Regions from separate parts of the Streptomyces sp. 71268 genome, predicted to be linked through region 2. Evidence: riboswitches for the same ligand, from Rfam matches in the RefSeq annotation. Region 2 holds a riboswitch; the other holds the start of a gene.
The links. Region 2 has a riboswitch for thiamine pyrophosphate ahead of thiO (glycine oxidase ThiO). Riboswitches for the same ligand answer to the same signal wherever they lie in the genome.
Positions count from the first base shown of each region.

Region 1: it holds a riboswitch for thiamine pyrophosphate, as region 2 does, so the genes downstream of both, OYE22_RS07610 (thiamine ABC transporter substrate-binding protein) here and thiO (glycine oxidase ThiO) in region 2, are expected to answer to the same signal.

Region 1 is NZ_CP114200.1:2,098,794-2,104,419, reverse strand. It holds gene frr (ribosome recycling factor) at 1-66, shown strand, start outside; gene OYE22_RS07620 (phosphatidate cytidylyltransferase) at 66-1,229, shown strand; gene rlmN (23S rRNA (adenine(2503)-C(2))-methyltransferase RlmN) at 1,903-3,009, shown strand; TPP riboswitch at 3,305-3,413, shown strand; gene OYE22_RS07610 (thiamine ABC transporter substrate-binding protein) at 3,410-4,486, shown strand; gene OYE22_RS07605 (iron ABC transporter permease) at 4,708-5,626, shown strand, end outside.
Region 2 is NZ_CP114200.1:6,581,146-6,586,771, reverse strand. It holds gene metF (methylenetetrahydrofolate reductase [NAD(P)H]) at 1-288, opposite strand, end outside; gene thiE (thiamine phosphate synthase) at 411-1,097, opposite strand; gene OYE22_RS26235 (Rv2175c family DNA-binding protein) at 1,285-1,650, opposite strand; gene OYE22_RS26230 (FAD-dependent oxidoreductase) at 1,990-3,222, opposite strand; TPP riboswitch at 3,451-3,562, shown strand; gene thiO (glycine oxidase ThiO) at 3,560-5,083, shown strand; gene thiS (sulfur carrier protein ThiS) at 5,087-5,311, shown strand; gene OYE22_RS26215 (thiazole synthase) at 5,496-5,626, shown strand, end outside.

The DNA of each region.
Region 1 (5,626 bases), 4.5 Mb from region 2:
GCGAAGTACGTCGCGCAGGTGGACGAGCTGCTCAAGCACAAGGAAGCCGAGCTGCTCGAGGTCTGATGAACGACTCATCCTGGGGGGCTCCGCCCCGTACCGGCTACCGGGGCTCGACCGACCAGGGATCTGCTCCCTCGCTTCGTGGGGCAATGCCTTCGACATCGGCGGGTCCCCTGCGCGCGGCGGAGCATGCGGCGCAGACTCGGCCCATGCCCATCGTGCCCGACAGAGGCGGAGACCAGGACGACCAGGGGGCCGCTCGGTTGAGTGGCCCCCTGTTCCGCGACGAGCAGGAACCGCCAGCCCCGTCGCCCCAGCCCGGCTCGGAGCCCGCTCACGAGCCCGCACGGGGCGACGCGGGCACGACGCCCAGGGAGCGCCCGGCCGTGCCATCCGCGCCGCAGAAGAAGCGGGCAGGGCGTGACCTGCGCGCCGCGATAGGGGTCGGCCTCGGGCTCGGCGCCGTCATCGTCGTCTCGCTCTTCGTGCAGAAGGTCCTCTTCGTCGGCGTCATAACGGTCGCCGTCGTCGTCGGCCTGTGGGAGCTGACCTCGCGGCTCGCCGAGCGCAAGGAGATCCGCGCACCGCTCGTGCCGCTGGCGGTGGGTGGCGCGGCCATGGTCGTGGCCGGATACCTGCGTGGCGCGCAGGGCGCCTGGATCGCCATGGCGCTCACGGCGCTCGCGGTGCTCCTGTGGCGGATGACGGAGCCGCCGGACAACTACCTCCGGGACGTCACGGCGGGCGTCTTCGCGGCGTTCTACGTGCCGTTCCTCGCGACGTTCGTCGCGCTCATGCTCGCCGCGGACGACGACGGTCCGCAGCGGGTTCTCACGTTCCTGATCCTGACCGTGGTCAGCGACACCGGGGCGTACGCCGTGGGCTGGAAGTTCGGCAGGAACAAGCTCGCCCCGCGCATCAGCCCCGGCAAGACGCGTGAGGGCCTGTTGGGCGCCGTGGCCTTCGCCATGGTGGCGGGCGCGCTGTGCATGCGCTTCCTGATCGAGGACGGTGCCTGGTGGCAGGGGCTCATCCTCGGCCTCGCCGTTGCCGTCAGCGCCACCCTGGGCGACCTGGGCGAGTCCATGATCAAGCGGGACCTCGGGATCAAGGACATGGGAACGCTGCTGCCGGGGCACGGCGGAATCATGGACCGCCTCGACTCGCTGCTTCCGACGGCGCCGGTGGCCTGGCTGCTGCTGGTGATGTTCGTCGGCGCGGGCTGAAAGGCCCACGGCCGACGACGAGCCGCCCGCCCACGAGCACTGTGGGCGCGGCGGCTCGTGGTGTGTGAGGGGACGCGCAGGCGGCGCCCGGTGTCCTCTTCTTCAGGGACGGGGGACGGAGGAGGGGCGCGGAGTGTGGAGATGCGGCTCCCCTGGCGGTGCGGGGGAGTGGCTGTGTGGCGCGCGGGCGTGGCGTGGCGCGCTGCCGGAGTGTGCGTGGGGCCGCCTGATGGGGGGAGGGGCACGTCGGCTGGCACGGGGCACGGGGCATGGAGCACGGGGCGCGGAGCGGCGGCGTGGGCAGGGCGCTGGGGCGGAGCGGTGTGAGTGGGGGTACGGGGCGCGGAGCACGGGGCGTCATCTGGCGCGAGGTCGCCGGGTGGAGGCGAGGCGTAAGGGCGGGGCGGCGGAATGACACGGCGTACGGAGCGTGCGGCGGGCCGGATCGTCGAGGTGTTTTGCCGTGTGGGCGAGGTTGCCAGCGGAGCGAGATCGCTTGTGCGGTGGCCTGTCGGGATGAGCTGAAGGGGCGGTGAGCGAGGCGCCGCCGGAGGTCGCGGGTTTCGGTCTGAATGTCGCGGATAGCTGCCGTGAGCTGCGGTTTCGCGTACTTCGAGGGTGCCGTACGCGGACGGCGAGGTCTTGCCCGTATGTCTGCGACACTAGATGCACCATGCCTGCACCCGGAGAACTCACTTTCGTCGCGCCGCGCGGAGCCAAGAAGCCGCCGCGGCACCTTGCCGACCTCACCCCCGCCGAGCGCCGTGAGGCCGTGGCCGCGATCGGTGAGAAGCCCTTCCGTGCTGGACAGATCTCCCGGCACTACTTCGCTCGGTACACGCACGACCCGGCGAACTGGACCGACATCCCCGCGGCCGCACGCGAGAAGCTGGCCGCGGAGCTACTGCCCGACCTGATGAACGTCGTCAGGCACATCAGTTGTGACGGCGACACCACCCGTAAGACGCTGTGGCGACTGCACGACGGGACCTTGGTCGAGTCGGTGCTGATGCGCTACCCGGACCGGGTCACGATGTGCATCTCGTCGCAGGCCGGCTGCGGCATGAACTGCCCCTTCTGCGCCACGGGCCAGGCCGGGCTGGACCGTAACCTCTCCACCGCGGAGATCGTGCACCAGATCGTCGACGGCATGCGTGCTCTGCGTGACGGTGAGGTGCCGGGTGGGCCCGCGCGGTTGTCGAACATCGTTTTCATGGGTATGGGCGAGCCGCTCGCCAACTACAAGCGGGTTGTCGGCGCCATCCGACGGCTGACCGACCCGGAGCCGGACGGGCTGGGCATCTCCCAGCGCGGTATCACCGTCTCCACGGTGGGCCTGGTGCCGGCGATGCTGCGGTTCGCCGACGAGGGCTTGAAGTGCCGCCTGGCTGTGTCGTTGCACGCGCCGGACGACGAGCTGCGCGACACCCTGGTGCCGGTCAACACCCGCTGGAAGGTCCGCGAGGTCCTGGACGCCGCGTGGGAGTACGCGGAGAAGTCCGGCCGCCGGGTATCCATCGAGTACGCCCTCATCAAGGACATCAACGATCAGGCGTGGCGGGCCGACCTGCTGGGCAAGCTGCTGAGCGGACGTCGGGTGCACGTCAACCTCATTCCGCTCAACCCCACGCCCGGATCGAAGTGGACCGCTTCGCGCCCCGAGGACGAGCGCGCGTTCGTCGCGGGGCTTGAGGCGCATGGAGTGCCCGTGACCGTTCGGGATACTCGGGGTCAAGAGATCGACGGTGCGTGCGGGCAGCTGGCGGCCTCCGAGCGCTGACGGGGCGTGAGGAGCGCGCCACGGCGGCCCCACTTCCGTACGCACCAGCATTCCGCGGTGCACGATGCTTGGCGTGCCCCGTGCCCCGTGCCCCGTGCCCCGTGCCCCGTGCCCCGTGCCCCGTGCCCCGTGCCCCGTGCCCCGTGCCCCATGCCCGTTGGGCCGTCAGGCTGACGGGCACGGTCCCTGGCCGTGGACCGTGGGGTGGGACGGTGTGCGTGGCGCGGGCCGGCGCGATCTTGGGTGGGCGATGCGCTGATACTGTGCCGCGATACCGTTGAGTCGAACAAACGCACATTTCCGACAGGGGAGCGCTACGCGCTGAGAGTGCGGCACCGCAAGGGCCGCAGACCCTCAAACCTGATCCGGGTCATACCGGCGTAGGGAGTCATACGCACTGATGAACAGCTACCTTCGGCGTGCCGTGGGCACGGCACTGCTCGGCGCACTGGGTGCCACGACGCTCGCGGCGTGCGGCGAGTCCGACAACGGAGCGGACTCCAAGACGGTCACCGTCGTCTCGCACGACTCCTTCGTGGTCTCGAAGTCGGTGCTTGACGAGTTCACCAAGCAGACCGGCTACAAGGTCAAGGTCGCGCGCGGTGCCGACGCCGGAGCGGCGGTGAACCAGGCCATCCTGTCGAAGGGGAACCCGCAGGGCGACGTCTTCTTCGGCATCGACAACACGTTGCTCTCCCGCGCGCTCGACGAGGGCGTCTTCGCCCCGTACCGCGCCAAGGACCTGGACCAGGTGCCGACGGAGCTGCAACTGGATGCCGCGAAGCACCGCGTGACCCCCGTGGACACCGGCGACATCTGCGTCAACTACGACCGGAAGTACTTCGCCGACAAGGAGCTCGCGCCGCCGCAGACCTTCGACGACCTCATCAAGCCGCAGTACAAGAACCTCCTGGTCACCGAGAACGCCGCCACCTCGTCGCCCGGATTGGGCTTCCTGCTCGGAACGGTCGGCGCGTACGGGGACGACGGCTGGCAGGACTACTGGAAGAAGCTGAAGGACAACGGGGTCGAGGTCGTGGACGGCTGGGAGCAGGCGTACAACGACCGGTTCTCGGGCTCCGGCGGCGGTTCGGGCAAGGGCGACAAGCCCCTCGTCGTCTCGTACGCCTCCAGCCCGCCCGCCGAGGTGGTCGGCGTCAAGCCGCAGCCCAAGGAGGGCCCGACGGGGGTGGCCACCGGCACCTGCTTCCGGCAGATCGAGTTCGCCGGGTTGCTCGACGGTGCGAAGAACAGCAAGGGCGGCAAGGCCCTGCTGGACTTCATGTTGAGCAAGAAGTTCCAGGAGGACGTACCGGTCAAGATGTACGTCAACCCGGTGCGGCGGGACGCGAAGCTGCCGGAGGTCTTCACCAAGTACGGCGAGCGGATCACCAAGCCGGCCACCGTCGCTCCGGAAAAGATCACTGAGAACCGCGAGCAGTGGATCAAGTCGTGGACTTCGCTCGTCGTGAAGTGAGCGACCATTCGCGCCCCGGTACGGCGAACGGGGCGGAATCGCTGAGTACCGGACGCGACGGTGCGGAGGCACGGGGCACGGGGCACGGAGCCAGCGCCCCGGCGGGCCAGGGTGCGAAACGTCTTGTGCGGCACGGGGCGGGGGGAGACGGAGCACGGGGCACGGAGCACGGGCGACGGACGCCGAGGGCCTGGCGTGTCGCGGGACTGCGCTTGGGCTTGATGGCCGTGCCGCTCGGGTTCTTCGGGCTCTTCTTCGGCTACCCGGTCGCCGCGATCACCGCCCGCGGGCTCCACCCCGACGGTGCCTGGCAGTTCGCTCGCATCGGCGACGTGCTCGGTGACCCCGACGTACTGAACGTGCTGTGGTTCACCGTGTGGCAGGCAGCCGCCTCAACGGGGCTGACCCTGGCCCTCGCGTTGCCAGGTGCCTACGTGTTCGCGCGCCTCGACTTTCCGGGCAAGCAGGTGCTGCGGGCCGTCGTGACGGTGCCCTTCGTGCTGCCCACCGTGGTGGCGGGATCGGCGTTCCTCGCCCTGTTGGGACGGGGCGGCCTCCTCGACGAACTGTGGGGCGTTCGGCTGGACACTACGGTCTGGGCCATCCTGCTGGCCCATGTCTTCTTCAACTACGCCGTGGTGGTCCGCACCGTCGGCGGGCTGTGGGCGCAGCTCGATCCGCGACAGGAGGAGGCGGCACGTGTCCTGGGAGCCGGTCGGTTCGCCGCCTGGCGCCGGGTGACGTTGCCCGCTCTCGGGCCTGCGGTGGCCGGCGCGGCGCTGATGGTCTTCCTCTTCACCTTCACGTCCTTCGGCGCAGTCCAGATCGTCGGTGGGCCGCGTTACGCGACGTTGGAAGTGGAGATCTATCGACAAACGGCACAGCTTCTGGACCTGCCGACCGCCGCCGTACTCACGCTTACCCAGTTCGCCGCGGTCGCCTCGTTGCTGGCCGTACACGCGTGGACGGTGCGGCGACGGGAGAGCGCGCTGAGGCTGGTGGACGCCTCGCACACGGCACACCGGCCACGAGGAGTCGGGCAATGGGCACTCCTGGTGGGCGTGCTCACCGTGATCGCGCTATTGATCCTGCTGCCGCTGGCGGTGCTAGTGGAGCGGTCGTTCTCCGGTCCCGACGGCT
Region 2 (5,626 bases):
GTGGTTCACGGCCGTGAGGTGGGCGACCGGGGTGAGGGTGGTGTCGGTGGCGATCCGCTCGGTGGCGCGGACGGTGCCCTCGCGCGAGGAGCCGCCCGCGCCGTACGTCACGGACACGAAGGTGGGGGCGACGGCCTCGATGCGACGGATGGCATTCCACAGGGTCCGCTCGCCCTTCTCCGTCTTCGGGGCCGCGAACTCAAACGAATACGACTGTTCACCGGATGCGAGGAGTTCGCGCACCGTACGGGCGTGATCGGTCCGGGTGGATGCTGTGCCAAGGGCCATACCAGCAGGTTATCGAGCCGCGCCCGAGGCCCCCAACCGTCCCCGGCGTTATGCCCGGATAGCGCGGATCGCTCCAGTGTTTTCGGACACCGGCCCGCGGGCGGGCGGGCCGCGCCGGGCGGCTACGCCGAACGCTCCCGCACCCGTTTGGCCAGGTGGGCGGTGGCCTCGGCCGGGTCAGCGGCCTCGGTGATGGCGCGCACCACGACGACCCGGCGGGCCCCGGCGTCCAGGACCTCGTCCAGGTTGCCGGCGTCGATGCCGCCGATGGCGAACCACGGCCGGTCGGAGTCGAGCGAGGCCGCGTACCGCACGAGGTCGAGCCCGGGGGCGTGCCGGCCCGGCTTGGTCGGGGTCGGCCAGCAGGGGCCGGTGCAGTAGTAGTCCACGCCGGGCTCGACGGAGGCGGCACGGGCCTCGGCCTCCGCGTGGGTCGACCGCCCGATCAGCACCTCGTCGCCGAGGATGGCGCGGGCGGCCGGCACCGGCAGGTCGCCCTGGCCCAGGTGCAGCACGTGGGCTCCCGGCTGGTGGGCGCCACGGGTGGCGAAGGCGACGTCCGCGCGGTCGTTGACGGCCAGCAGGGCGCCGTGCCTGCGGCACGCCTCGGCGAAGACGGCGAGGTGGTCGAGTTCCTCGGCCGCCTCCATGCCCTTGTCGCGCAACTGCACGATGTCCACGCCGGCGGCGAGCACCGCGTCGAGGAACTCCGGCAGGTCCCCCTGGCGCTTGCGGGCGTCGGTGCACAGGTACAGCCGGGCGTCGGCGAGTTGCTCGCGCGCGGCGGCTGCGGTGACTGCGGCGGCCATGGGATGGCCTCCCCCCAGATCAGCGGCGTACGGGCCGGGCGCGGGTGCGCCGGCCCGGCCCGTACGCCGGACGGTTACGTGCTGTGGGCACTACGGAACGGATCGCGAAGCGGGTCGCGCGGGGCGCGGACGGCGGCGCGCCACGGGCCGGCGGCCCGCGACGGCGCCCCGGCACCGCGCGTGCGCCCTACACCGCGAGCGCCTGCGCCCGGCGCTTCACCTCCGTGCCGCGGTTCTCGCGGAGCGCCTGCGCTGGGGTGCCGGGGAGTGTCGGGTCCGCGGTGAACAGCCACTCCAGCATCTCTTCGTCGGTAAAGCCGTCGTCCCGCAGCAGCGTCAGGGTGCCTACCAGGCCCTTGACGATGCGGCCCTCGCCGATGAACTCGGCTGGCACCTGGAGCGCCCGGTTCTCGCCACGGCGCACCGCGATCAACTGGCCCTCCTTGACCAACTGCCGCACCCGGGTTACCTCGACGTCGAGCAGTTCGGCGATGTCGGGGAGGGTGAGCCAGGCAGGGACGAGAGCATCGGTCTTTGCGTCAATCTCGGTCACGGGACAAGCCTGCCATCTGGGACTGACACTCGGTAGCCGAAAACGGTCAGCTACCCCCTTCTCACACCTCGGCCGCCCGCTCTGACCTGGGGTTTTACGCCGAGAAGCGATCCGTGGCGGCTACCGGGCGGCGCCGCCGCCGGGCCTCGCCCGGCCGGTTCGCGAGCGGCCCGGGCGCCCGGCCGCCGCGCCCGGTACGCGCCAGCCGGCCACCTCGCCCAGCCCGCTCGCCGGGCGCCCGCGAGGGGCGGCGGGCCCCACGCGGCGCGCCCGCGGGCCCCTGCCGCCGGCCTGGCCCGCCGCCCGCGGGCCCCTGCCGCCGCCAGCCCGGCCCGCGCGTCAGCGGACGGCGGACTTGAGTGGCACCGACGGGTCGGCCGCGCGGGCCTCGTCCAGGTGGGCGCCCTGCTCGATCAGCTTGCGGCCCTGGGTCAGGTCGCGCGGGCGGCCCACCGCCAACAGGGCGATCAGGGCCCCGTCGCGCAGCCAGCACACGCTCCAGGCGGCGCTCGTCGGGTCGCCGCGCCAGACCATCGTGTCCGCGGCCGTGTGGTGACCCGCGTACTGCACGAACCGGCCGAACTGCTCGGACCAGAAGTACGGCACCGGGTCGTAGACCGGCCCCGTGAAGTGCGCGGCGTCACCGCCGACGATGTGGGCCGCGACCGTGCGCGGCCCCTGGAGCGCGTTGTCCCAGTGGTGCACGAGCAGCCGCTGGCCGTAGCGGGCCGAGGGGAAGGAGACGCAGTCGCCGACCGCGTACACGTCGGGGGCCGAGGTGCGCAGCGCGCCGTCGGCCCGCACGGAGCCGTCGGGCCCCAGGGCGATGCCCGACTCCGCCAGCCAGCCCGTCGCGGGCCTGGCCCCGATGCCGACCACCACGGCGTCGGCCGGCAGCCGGGTGCCGTCGGCGAGCGAGACCGCCCCCGGCTCCACGGCGGCCACCCGCGCCCCGGTGCGCAGCACGGCCCCGCTGTCCGCGTACCAGCCGACCATGTGCGCGGCCACCTCGGCCGGCAGCGCGCCGGCCAGCGGCCGGTCCGCGGCCTCGACCACGGTCACCGCGCAGCCCGCCTCGCGGGCCGCGGTGGCGAACTCGGCCCCGATCCAGCCGGCCCCGACGACGACGATGTCGTGCTGTGCGGCGAGCACCGGCCGCAGCCGCTCCGCGTCATCCAGCGTGCGCAGCAGGTGCACGCCGGGCACGCCCTCGCTGCCGGGCAGCGCGATCGGCTCGGCGCCGGTGGCGATCACGAGATGGGCGTACGGCACCGGGCCCGCGTCGGTGACCACGAGGCGATCGGCCGGCCGCACGCCGGCCACCCAGCGGCCGAGCTGGAGGTCGATGCCGAGCGCGGCGAAGTCCACGTCGAAGGCCGACCCCTCGGCCTTGCCGAGCAACACCGCCTTGGACAGCGGTGGCCGGTCGTACGGCTGGTGGGGTTCGCCACCGAGCAGCGTGATGGTGCCGGTCCAGCCCTGCTCACGCAGGGCGACCGCGGTCTGCACCCCCGCCATGCCGGCCCCGACGATCACGACCCGGCGGTCGTCGCCGCTCGGGCCACCGGTCACGGCGCGGCCCTGGCCGCCGTTACGCGTCTCCTCGGTGTCCTCGCTCACGCGATCACTGTAGGACGAGGCGTCTCACGGGCCGCAGCGCCGTGCGGGGAGATCTCCGACACAAGGTCGCCCGCCGTGACACGGCGGGCCCGCGCTCCGGGCGCGGGGTCGGTGGCCCCACCACGGATACCGGGCCCGCTCCGTTTCGGGGCCACGGGGGGCGTATTAGGGTGGCGGGTGCACACCACTCGCGGGAGCCCGGACGCACCGGGCTGAGAGGGGGGCTGGCGGCCCCCGACCGTACGAACCTGATCCGGGTCATTCCGGCGAAGGGAGGGGCTGGACGCCCATGCACGCGTCTGCCGAGGACCACGCGGCCGCCCACGACGGGGCCGCCGCGACCGCGCCCCCGTACCACGAGGACCCGCACCGTCCCCCGCCCGGGGCCCGCCCCGCTGACGCGCGGCGGCCCGCGCCGCAGGGGGCGGTGGCGGCGCGGCCAGCGGCCTCCGACGTCCGCTGTGACGTGCTGGTCATCGGCGGCGGCATCATCGGCCTGGTCACCGCGTGGCGCGCCGCCCAGCGCGGGCTGCGCACCGTGCTGGCCGACCCGGCGCCCGGTGGCGGGGCCGCCCAGGTCGCGGCGGGCATGCTGGCCGCCGTCACCGAGACGCACTACGGCGAGGAGACGCTGCTCGGCCTGAACCTGGCGTCCGCGCGCCGCTACCCCGACTTCGCCACCGAGCTGACACAGGCGAGCGGCCAGCCCACCGGCTACCGTGCCTGCGGCACCCTCGCCGTCGCGCTCGACAGCGACGACCGGGCGCAACTCCGCGACCTGCACGCCCTCCAGCAGCGCTGCGGGCTCGACGCGCGGTGGCTGACCGGGCGTGAGTGCCGGCGCCTGGAGCCGCTGCTCGCGCCCGGCGTGCGCGGTGGCGTGTGGGTCGAGGGCGACCACCAGATCGACCCCCGGCTGCTCGCCGCCGCCCTGCTCACCGCCTGCCGGCGCGCCGGGGTCGACTTCCGGCACTCCTGGGCGCGCCGACTGACGCTGGCCGGCCCCGGGGACGCCCGGGAGGCCGCGGAACACGCCGGTGACCGGCGCGCGACGGGTGCCGTGCTGGCCGACGGCGCCCGGGTCGCGGCGGGTCAGGTGGTCCTCGCCGGCGGCAGCCTCAGCGGCCGGCTCGCCGGGTTGCCCGCCGACGTGGTGCCGCCGGTGCGGCCGGTGAAGGGCCAGTTGCTGCGGCTGCGGGTGCCGGCCCCGCTGGCCGCCGCGGGGCCGTTCCTGTCCCGCACCGTACGGGCCGTGGTGCGCGGCGGGCAGATCTACCTCGTGCCCCGGGTGAACGGCGAGCTGATCGTCGGGGCGACCACCGAGGAACTCGGCTGGGACACCACCGTCACCGCGGGTGGCCTGTACGAGCTGCTGCGGGACGCGCACGAGGTGCTGCCGGGCGTCACAGAGCTGGAGCTGGTCGAGACGCTGGCCGGGCTGCGCCCCGGCTCGCCCGACAACGCGCCGCTGCTCGGCCCGACCCGGCTGCCCGGCCTGGTCCTGGCCACCGGCCACCACCGGAACGGCGTGCTGCTCACCCCGGTGACCGGCGACGTGCTGGCCGAGGTGCTGACCACCGGCGAACTCCCCCCGTACGCCCACCCGTTCACGCCCCTGCGCTTCCCCCCAGCGCCAGCACCAGCACCAGCACCAGCACCAGCGACCGTGCCAGTCCGCGAGACGGCCAGCGGCGGCCCCACGCCGCCGCCGTACGACACGTCACCGGTCGCGCCCGCCGGGCCCGCGCCGGCCCCGGCGCCCGACCGGCCCGCCCTGGCCACCCGGCCGACCGACGCACCCCAGGAGCCGTAAGCCATGACCGTCTCCCCTCCCGCCACCCTCACCGTCTCCGTCAACGGCGAGCCCCGGCAGGTGCCGGACGGCACCACGCTCGACCAGCTCGTCGCCACGCTCACCGCCGCGCCGGGCGGCGTCGCCGCCGCCGTCAACGAGGCGGTCGTCCCGCGCGGGCAGTGGCCCGCCACCGCGCTGTCCGCCGAGGACCGCGTCGAGGTGCTCACCGCCGTACAGGGAGGCTGATCCGTCCCCCATGTCCCACCCCGCACTCGACCACCACCACTCCCCCGACACCCCGTCCGACCCGCCCGTCCCGTCCAACCCGTCCAACCCGTCCGTGGGTGCCGACACGGCGCCCACGCCCGGCTTCCTGCCCAGCGCCGACCCGCTGACCATCGGCGACCGGGAGTTCGCCTCCCGGCTGATCATGGGCACCGGCGGCGCGCCCAGCCTGGAGATCCTGGAGCGCGCGCTCATCGCCTCCGGTACCCAGCTCACGACCGTCGCCATGCGCCGCCTGAACCCGCGCGTGCAGGGCTCGGTCCTGTCCGTACTCGA